DNA from 2 places in the Micromonospora sp. NPDC047074 genome. Region 2 is predicted to be linked to the other one. Evidence: riboswitches for the same ligand, from Rfam matches in the RefSeq annotation. Region 2 holds a riboswitch; the other holds the start of a gene.
The links. A riboswitch is a leader RNA that binds a small molecule or an ion and turns the genes downstream of it on or off. The one in region 2 is predicted to bind cobalamin.

Region 1 (7,561 bases), on a different contig from region 2:
CGGCCTGCTCGACGGCGACTTCTACCGGGTGCTGCGGGAGCAGCGCGCCCAGCGGGAACCGCAGTGGCGGGCGTTGGCCCGGGACGTGCGGGCCAACCCGCACCCGGTGCTGCTCGCCGGGGACCTGAACACCAGCCCGGCGATGGGCGACCTGCGCAAGCTGCCCGACGGGCTGCGCGACGCGAGCTACGCGATGCCGTCGCTGTACCCGGCGAGCTGGGCGGACAGCCCCGGCTGGCCGCGCTGGTGGCGGCTCGACTGGGCGCTCGTCTCGCCGGAGGTGCGGGTGCACTCCTACCGCTTCGGCGACGGGCGCGGGGTGTCCGACCACCGCCCCCAGGAACTGGTGGTGTCGCTGGGCGGCGGTTGACGGCGCGGCGGGCACCCCGGTCACGGGGCGGGTTCCTCCGTCGCGCCGCCGTCGCCGACCAGCGCCAGCCTGGCCACCACCGCGTCGGCGATCGCCGTGGCGCGTGCCTCGTCGAAGCCCTGTTGGGCAGCCGCCTCCAGCACCCGGTGCCGCACCTCACCGAGTTGCGCACGGGTCAGCGGCGGCACGGTCACGGGCGCCGCCTTCCGACGCAGGATTCTGCGCAGCAGGGGGCTCAGCCGACGGGCCGCGCCGTCCACCCCGGCGCCCGCCACCCGCCTGGCCGTCTCGTCGACCACCAGCCACACCACGGGCGTCGCCAGCGCCACGATCTCGCCGAGCCCGAAACCCAGGGGCTCCCGCGTCCGGCTCCGGCGGACCAGCCGCCGCGCGACCTCGGCGTCGTCGAGACTGGACAGCCCGCCCACGAGCGGAAGCTCCTCCGGGGCGATTGCGGTCACCACGTCGCGGACCACATCACGAACCCTGGCCCCACCGGCCGCCGACGGGATCCCGCCGGGCGGGACTGCATCAGAACCCACCTCACCGCCCCCGTCTCTCACTCTCCGTCGCACACGGGACACTGTAGGACGTCTATGAAAGGGCTCTCGCCGGCCGCCGCCCACCTCGCCTCGGTGGGATTCGCCGGCGCGATCGGGGGCGCCGAGCAACCGTCCGCGCCGGTTCGGCCGGGGGCGATCGACGGCCGTCATCGGAGTAGCCGACGACACGCCCGGGGGCGACATGTGGGGTGTGACAACGGTGCTGTCCCTATATATGGTGTCGAGCGCAGCTGGTTCGGCCGCTCAGCCCGAGCGGTCGAGGCAAGAGGGAACCCGGTGGAAGTCCGGGACTGCCCCGCAGCGGTGAGTGGGAACGACCGCCGTCATCAGCACTGGGCCGGGAGTGGCCTGGGAAGCGACGGCCAGTAGGAGACCGGACGCCCTCCGGTCCTGCCCGCGAGTCCGAAGACCTGCCAGCGCGCCGTACGCCCGCGCCGGGCGCACGGCGGTCCGAGGCCGCGTGGGACGGCCGACGCCATCCCGACCGCGCGCCCAAGGCGCGTCGGTCGTCGGTGTCCGCTCCCCGCGCGCCCAGGAAATCCGTCTGGGATCAAGGCTCGCGAGGAGTGAGTGGTGACAGTCACCGAAGTTGTTCCGACCGCCGGTGCGGGGGCCGACGACGCGGCCCTGCCGGGCCAGCGGCGGACGCAGATGCACGTCCGCAAGCGTGATGGCGGCACCGAGCCGGTCGACGTCAACCGGATCGTGCGCGCCGTCGGGCGGTGGGCCGACGACCTCGCCGACGTCGATCCGCTGCGGGTGGCGACCCGGACGATCAGCGGCCTGTACGACGGGGCGACGACCGCCGAGCTGGACCGGCTGTCCATCCAGACCGCGGCCGAGATGATCGGTGAGGAACCGCAGTACTCGCGGCTGGCCGCCCGCCTGCTGGCCGGCTACGTCGACAAGGAGGTCCGCCGGCAGGGCATCGGCTCCTTCAGCGAGGCGATCCGTCGGGGCCACGCCGAGGGCCTGGTCGGTGACGGCACCGCGGCGTTCGTCGCCGCCCACGCCGCCGCCCTCGACGACGCCGTGGACCCGCGCGGCGACCTGCGGTTCGAGTACTTCGGCCTGCGGACGGTGTACGACCGGTACCTGCTGCGGCACCCGACCAGCCGGCTGGTGGTGGAGACGCCGCAGTACTGGCTGCTGCGGGTCGCCTGCGGCCTGTCCCAGGCCCCGGACGAGGCGATCGAGTTCTACCGGCTGATGTCGAGCCTGGCGTACCTGCCGAGTTCACCGACGTTGTTCAACTCCGGCACCCGGCACACCCAGATGTCGTCCTGCTACCTCGTCGACTCGCCACGTGACGAACTCGACTCGATCTACCAGCGGTACGCGCAGGTGGCGAACCTGTCGAAGTTCGCCGGCGGCATCGGCATCGGGTTCTCCCGGGTGCGCTCCCGGGGCGCGCTGATCAGGGGCACCAACGGGCAGTCCAACGGGATCGTGCCGTGGCTGCGGACGCTGGACGCCTCGGTGGCGGCGGTCAACCAGGGCGGCCGGCGCAAGGGTGCGGCCTGCGTCTACCTGGAGCCGTGGCACCCGGACGTCGAGGAGTTCCTCCAACTGCGGGACAACACCGGCGAGGACGCCCGGCGCACCCACAACCTCAACCTGGCCAACTGGATCCCGGACGAGTTCATGCGGCGGGTGGAGGCCGACGGGGTGTGGTCGCTGTTCGACCCGGACGTGGTGCCGGAGCTGCCGGACCTGTGGGGGGAGGAGTTCGACGCGGCGTACCGGGCGGCCGAGGAACAGGGCCGGTACGTGCGGCAGGTCCCGGCGCGGGAGCTGTACGGGCGGATGATGCGCACCCTGGCCCAGACCGGCAACGGGTGGATGACGTTCAAGGACGCCGCGAACCGGTTGTGCAACCAGACCGCCGAGCCGGGCAACGTGGTGCACCTGTCCAACCTGTGCACCGAGATCATCGAGGTGTCCAGCGACACCGAGACCGCCGTGTGCAACCTCGGCTCGGTCAACCTCGCCGCCCACCTCACCGCCGACGGGCTCGACTGGGCGCGGCTGCGCGCCACGGTCCGCACGGCGGTGACGTTCCTCGACCGGGTCATCGACATCAACTACTACCCGACGCCGCAGGCCGCGGCGAGCAACCCCCGCTGGCGGCCGGTCGGCCTCGGGCTGATGGGCCTGCAGGACGTGTTCTTCGCGCTGCGGCTGCCGTTCGACTCGCCGGCGGCGCGGGAGCTGTCCACCCGGATCAGCGAGGAGCTGTACCTGACCGCCCTGGAGACCTCCGCCGACCTGGCGGAGCGCCTCGGCGCCCATCCGGCGTACGGGCAGACCCGGGCGGCGCGCGGGCGGCTGCAACCCGACCTGTGGGGCGTACCGGGCACCCAGACCGCGCGGTGGACGGCCCTGCGGGAGCGGGTCGCCGCGCACGGGTTGCGCAACTCGCTGCTGGTGGCGATCGCGCCCACCGCCACCATCGCCTCGATCGCCGGCTGCTACGAGTGCATCGAGCCGCAGGTGTCCAACCTGTTCAAGCGCGAGACGCTGTCCGGCGAGTTCCTCCAGGTCAACACCGCGCTCGTACGCGAGCTGAAGGCCCGTGGCCTGTGGACCGAGCGGGTCCGGTCGGCGATCAAGCGCGCCGAGGGGTCCGTGCAGGACGTCGCGGAGCTGCCGGCCGAGGTCCGTACGCTGTTCCGCACCGCCTGGGAGCTGCCGCAGCGGGCCCTGATCGACCTGGCCGCCGCCCGCGCTCCCTTCGTCGACCAGTCCCAGTCGCTGAACCTGTTCCTCGCCGCGCCGACGATCGGCAAGCTGTCCTCGATGTACCTCTACGCCTGGAAGGCCGGGCTGAAGAGCACCTACTACCTGCGCTCGCGGCCGGCCACCCGGATCCAGCAGGCCACCGTCGCGCCCACCGGCCCGGACCGCGCCGTCGGCGTCGTCACGCCGCTGGTGACCGTCGACGAGGCGCTGGCCTGCTCGCTGGAGAACCCCGAGTCGTGCGAGGCCTGCCAGTGACCACCGATCCGACGACCACCGACCCGAGGACCACCCACATGCTGCTCGACCCGGGGATGGACCTGACTCTCCGACCGATGCGTTACCCGCACTTCTTCGACCGGTTCCGTGACGCCATCCGCAACACCTGGACGGTGGAGGAGGTCGACCTGCACGCCGACCTGGCCGACCTCGACCGGCTCTCCCCGGCGGAGCGGCACCTGGTGAGCCGGCTCGTGGCGTTCTTCGCCACCGGCGACACCATCGTGGCCAACAACCTCGTGCTCAACCTCTACCAGCACGTCAACTCCCCGGAGGGCCGGCTGTACCTGTCCCGGCAGTTGTTCGAGGAGGCCGTGCACGTCCAGTTCTACCTGAACCTGCTCGACACGTACGTGCCCGACGAGACCGAACGGTTCGCCGCCTTCGCCGCGATCGAGAACATCCCGTCGATCCGGCGCAAGGCCGAGTTCTGCTTCCGCTGGATCGACTCCCTCCAGGAGTTGCGCGAGCTGCGTAGCCGGGCGGACCGGCGGGCGTTCCTGCTCAACCTGATCTGCTTCGCCGCCTGCATCGAGGGCCTGTTCTTCTACGGCGCCTTCGCCTACGTCTACTTCCTGCGCTCCCGGGGCCTGCTGCACGGCCTGGCGTCCGGCACGAACTGGGTGTTCCGCGACGAGTCGATGCACATGGCCTTCGCCTTCGACGTGGTCGACACCGTCCGCCGGGAGGAACCGGAGCTGTTCGACGACGACCTCGCCGGTCAGGTACGCCAGATGCTCACCGAGGCCGTCGAGTGCGAGGTCCAGTTCGCCGAGGACCTGCTCGGCCAGGGTGTGCCCGGGTTGTCCCTGACCGACATGCGCGAGTACCTCCAGCACGTCGCCGACCGGCGGCTCGCCCAGCTCGGCATCCCCGCCCACTACGGCTCGGCGAACCCCTTCGCGTTCATGGAGTTGCAGGACGTGCAGGAGCTGTCCAACTTCTTCGAGCGGCGGGTGTCGGCGTACCAGGTCGGGGTCACCGGCACTGTCGCCTTCGACGACGACTTCTGAGCCGGCGGTGCCGCCCCGGGGCAGCGCGTGGCTGCCCCGGGGCGGTTCGTCGCGAATCGTCAGGGCCCGTCGTCAGGACGAGCCGCCGCCGGAGTCGCCGCCACCGAGGTCGCCGCCACCGGTGTCGCCTCCGTGGTGTTCGTCGCCGTACTTGCGGACCTTGGTCCGGCCGAAGTGGTCGCCGGACCCGCGCCGCCCGCGACCCCGGCGGGTGCGATTGTCCCGGCGCATCTCCCGGGCGGCGAGCCGGGCGCGTTCCAGGGGCGTCAGCCGGGCCGACCGCCGCCGGCGGGCGGCGGTCACGAGGGTCACCCCGAGCAGGGCGAATCCCGTTACGGTGATGGTGATCCATGTCCCCGTCATGCCCCGACGGTAGGGACGCCGGTCAACGCCCGCCCGGCGTGCGCGCCGGTCAGCGCGAGTAGTGCTCCACGACGAGCTGCTCCTGGCAGACGATCGGCACCTCCGACCGCTTCGGCAGCTCGACCAGCCGTGCGGTCAGGTTGGCCAGGTCGACCGCCAGGTACGGTGCCGTGCGCTCCGGGGCGTGTGCCCCGGCCGCCGCGACGAGGAACGGCGCCTTCGTGCGGCTGCCCTCGGCGATGGCGATGACGTCGCCCGGCCGCAGCCGTGCCGAGGGGCGGTCGAGCCGGCGCCCGTTGACGGTGACGTGGCGGTGGGTGACGACCTGCCGCGCCTGGTAGATGGTCCGCGCGAGGCCGGCCCGCAGGACCAGCGCGTCCAGCCTCGTCTCCAGGTCGGCGACGAGCGCCTCGCCGGTCTTGCCCTCCTGGCGTACGGCGCGGTCGAAGGCGCGCCGCAGTTGTGCCTCGCTCACGTCGTACTGCGCCTTGAGCCGCTGCTTCTCCAGCAGGCGGATCTTGTAGTCGCTGGTGCTCTTGCGGGCGCGGCCGTGTTGCCCCGGCGGGAACGGGCGGCGCTCGAAGTAGCGCACGCACTTCGGTGTCAGGGGGATGCCGAGGGCGCGGGATCGCTTGACCTTGGGGCGGGACTGGTTCACTCTTCACCTCTCAACTAAGGTAAGGCTAACCTAATGGGAGGTGTCCGGGTTGAGCAACCACCCCGTACCGCGCAGCTGTCCCGACACGGCGGCGCAGCGGCTGCGATCGATGCTGGTCGGAGCCTCGTCCCTGACCCTCCGCACCGCGGAGCACCGCGCGGACGTCGTCGGCCGGCACGCCGTGGGCGGCGACGGCCGGCTGCGGCTCGACCTGCCGGCCCGCAGCCAGCTGGCCGGCGCCCTCGCCCGGCAGGGCGAGGCGGTGGCGACGATCGAGGTCACCGACGTGGCACCGACCCCGGTCCGCGACCGGGTCCGGGGGCGGGGCAGCCTCACCGGCTGGCTCACCCCGGTCGCCGTAGGCGCCGACCGGGACGGCGCCGGGGACCTGACCGTGGTGCTCGACCTCGCCGCCGCCGAGGTGAGCACCGCCGGGGCCAGCACCGCCGTCGACCCGGACGAGTTCGCCGCCGCCGAACCCGACCCGCTCGCCGCCGACGAGGCGGAGCTGCTGTGCCACCTCGACGGCCAGCACCCGCACACCGTCCGGCAGCTCTGCCGGCTGGTCGACCGGCGTGACCTGCGTGGCGTCCGTCGGGTCACGCCGGTCCGCCTGGACCGGCACGGCCTCGTGCTGCGGATCGAGCGCGCCGGCGGTCAGCACGACGCCCGCCTCGCGTTCACCCCCATGCTGCGGCACGCCGACGAACTCGGCGGACACATCGCCGAGCTGCTCGACCGCAGCGCACGGTGCCGCCGCCGCTGGCTCTGAGGTGAACCGGCGCGGCCGGCCCTGTCGCGCCCGCCTACGGTCGGACCGGCCGGGCCGCCCACCCGGCGGCCACCTCGCGCGGATCGCCGGTCCGGAACACCGGCGGGTCGTGCAGCAGGAAGTCGCGGTGGCTGATGTTCCAGGCGTACGCGCCGGACATGGCGAAGACCAGCACGTCCCCGACGCCGACCACCCCCGCCGTCGCCGACCGGGACAGCACGTCCTTCGGCGTGCAGAGCTGCCCCACCACGGTGACCGGCCCGCCGTCGGTACGCGGACCGTCGGCGCCGTGCCGCCGGTGCACCGTGAACGGCTGCGGATGCCCCTTCGCCGCGGGCGTACGCAGGTGGTGCGTGCCGCCCGCGACCACCGCGAACCACTCGCCGTGCGAGCGCTTCACGTCGATCACCTCGGTCACGTACGCCCCGCAGTAGACGGTGACCGAGCGCCCCGGCTCGATCCGCAGCCGCAGCCGCGGGTACGCGTCGAGCAGCTCGGCCAGCGTCCGGCCGTAGCCGGACCAGTCGAATCGCGCCGCCGGGTCCGAGTAGTCCACAGCCATGCCCCCGCCGACGTTGACCTCGGCCGCGCCGAGTTCGGCGACCGCCCAGCGGACCACGGCGGCCGCGACCGAGCCGGCGAGCGGGGCGGCCAGCCCGCTGGCCAGGTGCGCGTGCACGCCACGAACCTCGACGCCGGCCGGTGGGCGGCGGGCGCACTCCAGCGCCTCGGCCGGCGCCATGCCGAACGGGCTCGGCCCACCACCCATGACCAGGCTCGCGCCGGGCGCCGCCACCGGCAGGT
Region 2 (7,561 bases):
CTGCGGGGCGGCCCCGGCCTCGGCAAGACGCAGCTCGCCATCGAGTACGCCCACCGGTTCCGGGGCGCGTACGACATCATCTGGTGGGTCGCCGCCGACCCGCCGCAGTTCGTCGACGTGCGGATGGTGGAGCTCAGCGAGGAGTTGGGCCTGCCCCAGACCACGATCCCGGAGACCAACCGGGCCCTGCGGCAGCGCCTGAGCCAGACCGAGCGCCGCGCCGACGGCAGCCCACCGCCGCACTGGTTGCTCATCTTCGACAACGCCGACCTGTACGAGGACGTCCGGCCCTACCTGCCGCAGGGCAACGGGCACGTGCTGGTCACCACCCGGAACCCCGACTGGGGCGACCTGGCGCGGGCGGTGGACGTCGACGAGTTCGACCGGGCGGAGAGTGTGGCGCACCTGCGCGCCCGCCTGGGCGAGCACCTGATGAGCGTGGCCGAGGCCGAGCAGGTCGCCGACGCGGTGGAGAACGTGCCGATCTTCGTCGCGACGGTCGGGGCATGGCTCGCCGACACCCGCACGCCGGTCGACGAATATCTGGCCGGGCTGCGCCGCACCGGCCTGGAGACGGAGGTCTGGGACCTCCCGCTGCAACGGCTGCGGGAGGGTTCCCCGGGGGCGTACCGTCTCCTGCAGCTCGCGTCGGTGCTCGCCCCGGAGATCTCCCTCGACCTGCTCTACAGCGATCAGGTGACGCGGGTCATCGCCCCGCACGACCCGGTGGTCGCCGCGCGGGTCGCCGACCGGGTGTCCGAACGCGACATCGCGGCGACGCTGGTGCAGCGGATGAACAAGCTCGCGCTCATCAAGCTGGATCCGCACGCCCACCGGGTGCAGGTGCACCGGCTGTTGCAGACCGCACTGCGCGCCCGGATGACCGACGACGAGTTGGCCAGGGCCAAGCACGAGGTGCACCAGATCCTCGCCGGATCGCGACCGCCGGGTGAGGTGGAGGACCCGACGAACCGGCAGCGGTTCCGGATGCTCTGGCCTCACCTCGACGGCTCCGACGCGATCTCCTGCCGGGACGACGACGTCCGGCAGCTGGTCATCGACCGCGTCCGCTACATCTACGTCAACGGCGGCTACGAGCAGGGTGAACGGTACGCGCGGGAGACCGAGGCCGTCTGGTCGGCGCTGCTGGCCGAGTTGCCGGCGGACGGGCCGGCGCACCGCAAGCTGCGCGTCCAACTGCTGCACCTGCGGTTCAACTGGGCGAACGTGCTGCGCAGCCTCGGTCGGTTCGAGGAGGCCCACCGGCTCGACGAGGACACCCTGCGCCAGCAGGAGGAGTTGATCGGCGAGAGCCACCCCCACACGCTGATGACCGCCGGTGGTTACGGAGCGGACCTGTGCACCCTGGGCCGGTACCAGGAGGCTCTGGAGCGTTGCCTGCGGACGTACGCCGCGTCGGTCGAGGTCTTCGGCGAGGATCACCGCCGCACCCTGAACGCGGCGAACAACCTCGCCGCTTCCTACCGGCTGATGGGCATGTTCGACCGGGCTCTCGACGGTGACCAGACCACCAACCGCCGGCTGCGGGTCGTCCTCGGGCCGGAGCACCCGAACACCCTGGTGTCGGCCAACAACCTCGCGCGCGACCTGCGGGAGACCGGCGACTACGAGGGTTCCGTGGCGCTGTTGCGGGAGGTGGTGACAGGCTACCGGAACCTCTTCGGCGACTACTCCCGCGCCGTGCTCACCGCCCAGGCCAACCTGGCCGTGTCGCTGCGCAGCACCGGGGAGATCGCCGAGGCCGCCCAACTGCTCGACGAGACCTATCAGCGGCTGCTGGCCACCCTCGGGCCGGACAACCCGGACACGCTGTTCAGCCGGCTCAGCCGGACGGCCAACATGATGTTGCAGGGGCAGAACGCGCAGGCCCTGACGGAGCTGGGCGAGGTGGAGCAGCAGTTCGTCCGGGTGTTCGGCCCCGACCACCCGTACTCGCTGGTCTGCCGGATCAACCTGGGCGTGGCGCAGTGGGATGCCGGTGACCAGAGCACCAGCCGGTCGCTCACCGAGGCGACGACCGAGGCGATGTTCGCCACGCTCGGCGACCGGCACCCGTTCACCATGGCGGCGGCCAACAACGTCGCGGTCTTCACCATTCTCGCCGGAGAGCCGGAGCGGGGGCGCGACCGGCTGTTGGCCGTGGTGGAGCAGCTCACGGGGGTGCTCGGGCCCGAGCACCCCGACACGCTGCGGGCCCGGGGCAACCTGGAGACCGCCAACCAGGCGTTGTCCGGCGGGCGCGTGAGCATCGGTCGGATGCGGATCGCCGACCGGCTCGCAAACCGGGTCGGGCAGCACCACCCCAGTGTCGTGGTGCTACGCGACGGGCGGTACGTGCGCCGGGTGCTCGACCCGCACCCCTACTGACCGGGCCGCGCGCCGATCAGCAGGTCGGCGCTCAGCGCGGGGTCGGGGTCGATGAGCCAGCGCAGGATGCGCGGCAGCTCCTCGACCGCGTCGAAGTGCGCCGCTCCGGGCCGGACCTCCATCTCGGCGCCGGGAATCTGCGCGGCCAGCCAGCGGCCGTGGCTGACCGGGGTGAAGTTGTCGTCAGCGCCGTGCCACAACCGGACCGGCGTCGCCAGGGTGTCGATCGCCCCGAGGTCGAACGCCCAGTGGCGGCGCAACGCCAGCACGTCGTCGATCCAGCCGTACGGGCCGGAGCGGAGCGCCTCCTCGTAGGTGTCGGTGAGGAGCCGGCGCAGGGCCGGGTCGTTGACCGCCCGGCGGTCCGCCGTGCTCATCTCCGTCTTCAGGTCCGCGAGGAGGAGCCGTGGGTCCGCAGCCGCCCGCTCGGCACGCTGGCGGATCTCATCGACCACGGCCGTGGTGTCGGGGCTCCCCACCCCGAACCCTCGGACGTTGCCGTCGTTCATGCCCCCGACCCAGTCCAACTCGATCGCGTTCCAGGGGGCGAGACTGACCAGAACCGCCACCCGGGTCACCCGCCCGCGCAGCCGGTCGTCGGCCGCACAGGCGAGGGCGTGCGGGCCGCCGCCGGAGCGCCCGACGACGGCGAACCGTTCCACGCCCAGGTGGTCGGCGATCGCCTCCACGTCGCGGGCGGCGTCGGCGACGTCCCGGTCCTCACGGCGGTCGGAGTCCCCGTAGCCGGGACGGTCGTAGGCGATCAGCCGGACGCCCATGCGGTAGAGCACGATGCCGCGAGGCTTCGGGCCCCGGCGGCTGCCGGGCGTGCCGTGGAGCAGGAAGACGGGGAAGCCGTCGGGCGCGCCGGTCACCTCGTACGCCACGCGTCTGCTGTCCTCGCGTTCGGCGAAGTCGGCCTCTGGCTCGCCTTCTCGGAACACTCCGTCCCGCCCTTCGGTGCCGCAACCAGCAAATACTCGCAATATCGCATCGAATGAAGACGATGCCTGACGGCTCCACTCAGCAATCGAGCCTAATGGTCAAGCCCGCCACGCCGCTATGCCGAGCACGAACAAGAGGCCGGATCTGTCTGAAACGACACCTACCGGCCACCTCGGCTGGAACTTCCGGCCGATCGGTCTCGCCGGGATGTCAGGGGCGCGCCGGGCCGGGCGTGTCGCCGCTCAGCGCATCGAGAGCCTCGTCGAGCCGGGGCTTCCGGCCGTCGGCGAAGCCGTCCAGGAACTCACCGCCGGGCGGGGCCCAGAACCGGGTACGCGGCTCGTCCCGCCAGTCGCAGGCGATCTCGCAGCACCACGAGTGGAGGTACGTCCGCTGGTCCTCCTGACCACGGTGAAACAGCGGGTCTCCGACGATCGGGAAGCCGAGCCACGCGAGGTGGACGCGGATCTGGTGGCGCCGACCGGTGACCGGCTTGAGCACCAACAGCGTACGGTCGCCGCTGACCAGCGCGGTCGCGAAGTCGGTACGTGACTCGTACGACGGCTTGGACCGGTCGATCGCCGACTCCGGCAACTCGAAGCGGCGGCGGTCGGCGTCGTAGCGGATGGCCTGGCGGTCACCCGCGATCCGGATGGTGCCCTTGCGACCCGGCCGGAGCGGCAGGTCGATGGTGCCCCGGTCGGGGAACGACGCCCCCCCGACCCAGGCCAGATACCGCTTGTCGGCACCCCGGCTGGCGAACTGCCGGGTCAGCGACGCGTGCGCCGACGGCGTCCTGGCCAGCAACAGCAGCCCCGAGGTGACCTTGTCGATGCGATGCACCCAGTGCACCGGCTCGCCGGCGGCGGCAGCCAGCTCGGTCAGGGACTCCGCGTGCCGCTCGCCCATCACGGAGATGCCCGGCGGCTTGTCGAGCACGAGAAGCTGGTCGTCCTCGTAGACGGGCTCCCGCCGAAGTGCCGACCAGGTGAAGGTGGTCATGGTCGCCTCGGCTCTCGACTGTCCTGCGTTGCTCCGTGTCACCGGCGGCCGCATCCGCAGCGGTGCCGCGCGGGGAGAGGGTCTAAGCGCCCGGGGGCCGGCAGGCGAAGGATACCAACCACGAGCGCCGTGACCTCCCGCCGGGCGACGTCCGCCCGGTCGCCGGATCACATGTCCGGAGCCGCCGTCGACCTACCGAAACGCGGCGCGGGCACTCGGCCGCCTCAGCCGAACCGCCAGCGGGTGGCGCTGAAGCCGGACTCCTTGTCCATGCCGATCACCTTGCGGGGAGTCACCTCGTAGACGATGTACGGCGACGGACCGATCCCGTCACCGTCGATCCCGCCGTCGACCACGGTCACCTCCCAGCCGTACTTGTTCCCGTAGCCGTCGGTGACCCGCTTCAGGGTGGCCGGGTCGGTGACCTGGGATGCCGTGCCCTCGATCGACAGATCGAGGTCGGGCCCGCCGACGGTGAGGACGCAGTTCGGGTTGGCGGCCAGGTTGTCGACCTTGTGTGCCGACTTGCTGGAGCAGAAGTACATGGCGTCGTCCAGCCACACCGCCAGCAACGGCACGGCGTGCGGCCTGCCGTCCGGGCGGACGGTGGACAGGAAGAACTCTCCCGCCTCCGCCAACCGGTCTCGCGCCTGCGACCAGGGCATCGGCTTCGATCCCTCGCTGGCAAAGGACGGTTCCGCGACCGGCTCCCGGTCAACCATGGATTCCCCTCCGACCGACGACATCAGTTACGTGATGCGGACAGCACGGAGAGTATCCCAGTGTCAGGCTTCCGTGTGGTCGGCTCTGGCGTGCCGGCCGCGTGGGCGGGCGCCGCCGCCTGGTGTTCCGCGTGCCGGGCCGCCCGCTCCGCGATCAGCCGCCCGAACAGCCCGTTGGGCCGGCCGCAGTCACCCCGCTCGACCGTATGGTCAGTTCGTCGCCTGCGCCACGCACCCTTCCGCGGGAGAGGTGCCGCACAGCCTGCTCCGGAACGGACGGGCGAATGACCAGGCGGGGTAGGGTGTCGCTTGGCGCTGGTTCGCCCGGTCGTGATCGGTCGGGCGTCGTAAGAGGGAACCCGGTGGGAGTCCGGGGCTGCCCCGCAGCGGTGAGTGGGAACGACCGCCGTCACCGGCACTGGACCGCGAGGTCCGGGAAGCGACGGCCAGTAGGAGACCGGCACCACCGGTCGCGCCCGCGAGTCCGAAGACCTGCCCGCGCCGCGCACACGGGGTGTGTGCGCTGCCGTCGACCTCGCGGGTGGGTCGGGCGGGCGACGCGCCAGGCGGCGTGTCCTCGACGTGCGCGCCGGCGGGTTCGTGGCGTGCTTCCCGAGGACGGACGGACCACGATGTACGACACCACCACGCTCGCCGGCCGGCCACCGGCGGCCTCGCACCTGACCCTGTCGCAGATCATGGACCAGCACCACACCAACCTGATGGGCACGGTCCACGGAGGCCGGATCCTCAACCTCATCGACTCCGTCGCCGGCGTGGTCGCCGCCCGGCACTCCGACGGGCCGGCGGTCACCGCCGCCATCGACGAGACCGCCTTTCTCCGCGCTGTGCGGGTCGGCGACGTCGTCCACGTCGACGCCCGGATCACCTGGGCCGGGCGTAGCTCCATGGAGGTGGCCGTGAAGGTGACCGCCGACCGGTGGGACCGGGCGGTGCCTCCCACCGACGTGGCCACCGCGCATCTGGTCATGGTCGCCGTCGACGACGACGGCCAGCCGCGTACGGTGCCGCCGCTGCTGCCGCAGACCGACGGCGACCGGCGCCGGTACCGCGAGGCGGAGATCCGCCGCGAGCACCGGCTGGCGCTGCGGCGGGCCCTGCTCGACGGCGGCGTCCGGGGCTGAACTCCGTTACCGGCCGGTCACCGCCGGTCTCCACCATCCGGGCCTGTCCGCCTATGCTGCAAAGCTCTGGCAATTGCACGCTAGGAGCAGCTGTGCGGATCGAGTCCGGCACCCCACGACCCATCACCCGGTACGGCACGCCGGTGCTGCACCGCCGCTGCGCGGAGGTGACCGTCTTCGACGACGCCCTCGCCCAACTCGTCGCCGACATGTTCGCCAGCATGTACGCCGCCCACGGCGTCGGCCTGGCCGCCAACCAGATCGGCGTCGACGCCCGGATCTTCGTCGTCGACTGCCCCGACGCCACCGGCACCCACACCGTCGCCCATGTGATCAACCCGGTGCTGCACCTGCCCGAGCACCGGGAACTCGTGGTCGACTTCGAGGGATGCCTGTCCGTCCCGGGCCAACAAGCCGACCTGGCCCGGGCCGGCACCGCCGCCGTCACCGGAGTCGACATGCACGGCGAGCCGCTCCGCCTGGACGGCACCGGCGTCCTCGCCCGCTGCTTCCAGCACGAGGTCGACCACCTCGACGGCCTCGCCTACGTCGACCGGCTCCCCGTCAAGCAGCGCAAACAGATCCTCGCCGCCAGCGCCGAGCACCCCGGCGTCGGTGTCGGGGCACGCGGGAACTGACCGATGCCGGTCCCTGCCGGCCCGCGCCGCGGAGTCCGGTGCGGGCGGGCCGCGTCAGACGGTTACCGGGCCGAGGTGCGCCAGTGCCGCACGCACCCAGCTCAGCTCCACCGCGGCCCGCAACACCCTGCGGGCCGCGGTGGTCGCCGCGGCCTCTACCTCAACCCACCGGCTGGCTCACACCCCCAGCGAACCAACGCGGCGCTGCACTAGCCGCAGTAGGCGTTGACGATGCCCTCGGTCGGGTTGCTGGCGCCGACCTGGCCCGCGAAGTTGATGCAGCGACCACGTCCATAGACGCTGACCGGGCCGGCGTAGTACTTGAAGTTGCCCTTGTCGACATCGCTCTGGTTGCCGGAGCCGATGCTGACGTAGATGTACTGGCTGACCCCGGGATTGTTGGTGTGGGTCATCGCGCAGTTGTACCCGGTCGACGAGTTGTAGTAGACCGAGATGTAGCCCCCACGAATCTGCCAGTTGCCGAGCAGGCCACCAGAGCAGGTGGCGGCGGCGGCCGGGCTGGCGGTGCCGACGAGCAGACCGGCGCCGACGGCGGCGACGCCAGCCAGGCTGGTCAGCTTCCGCTTGAGTGTGTTGCGCATGCTTATTCCTCCCCATAAGACCGACAACGATCTTGGATCGTAATCGATCACCCGGTCGGTCCATTCGCCTCAGCGAACGCAGGCCGGGCGGTGCCTTCTGGCTCATGAGGCGGGAAGAT

Region 1: another riboswitch for cobalamin. It lies ahead of ABZ809_RS18265 (ribonucleoside-diphosphate reductase subunit alpha); the one in region 2 lies ahead of ABZ809_RS03555 (acyl-CoA thioesterase).

Annotation. Positions count from the first base shown of each region.
Region 1 is NZ_JBEYVB010000013.1:56,574-64,134, reverse strand. It holds gene ABZ809_RS18275 (endonuclease/exonuclease/phosphatase family protein) at 1-370, shown strand, start outside; gene ABZ809_RS18270 (hypothetical protein) at 391-834, opposite strand; cobalamin riboswitch at 1,148-1,366, shown strand; gene ABZ809_RS18265 (ribonucleoside-diphosphate reductase subunit alpha) at 1,585-3,930, shown strand; gene ABZ809_RS18260 (ribonucleotide-diphosphate reductase subunit beta) at 3,969-4,964, shown strand; gene ABZ809_RS18255 (hypothetical protein) at 5,037-5,327, opposite strand; gene rpsD (30S ribosomal protein S4) at 5,377-5,985, opposite strand; gene ABZ809_RS18245 (DUF2470 domain-containing protein) at 6,095-6,757, shown strand; gene ABZ809_RS18240 (alanine racemase) at 6,792-7,561, opposite strand, start outside.
Region 2 is NZ_JBEYVB010000001.1:757,985-765,545, reverse strand. It holds gene fxsT (FxSxx-COOH system tetratricopeptide repeat protein) at 1-2,388, shown strand, start outside; gene ABZ809_RS03570 (alpha/beta fold hydrolase) at 2,382-3,332, opposite strand; gene ABZ809_RS03565 (RNA pseudouridine synthase) at 3,544-4,335, opposite strand; gene ABZ809_RS03560 (pyridoxamine 5'-phosphate oxidase family protein) at 4,560-5,000, opposite strand; cobalamin riboswitch at 5,357-5,572, shown strand; gene ABZ809_RS03555 (acyl-CoA thioesterase) at 5,690-6,202, shown strand; gene def (peptide deformylase) at 6,295-6,840, shown strand; gene ABZ809_RS03545 (hypothetical protein) at 7,050-7,442, opposite strand.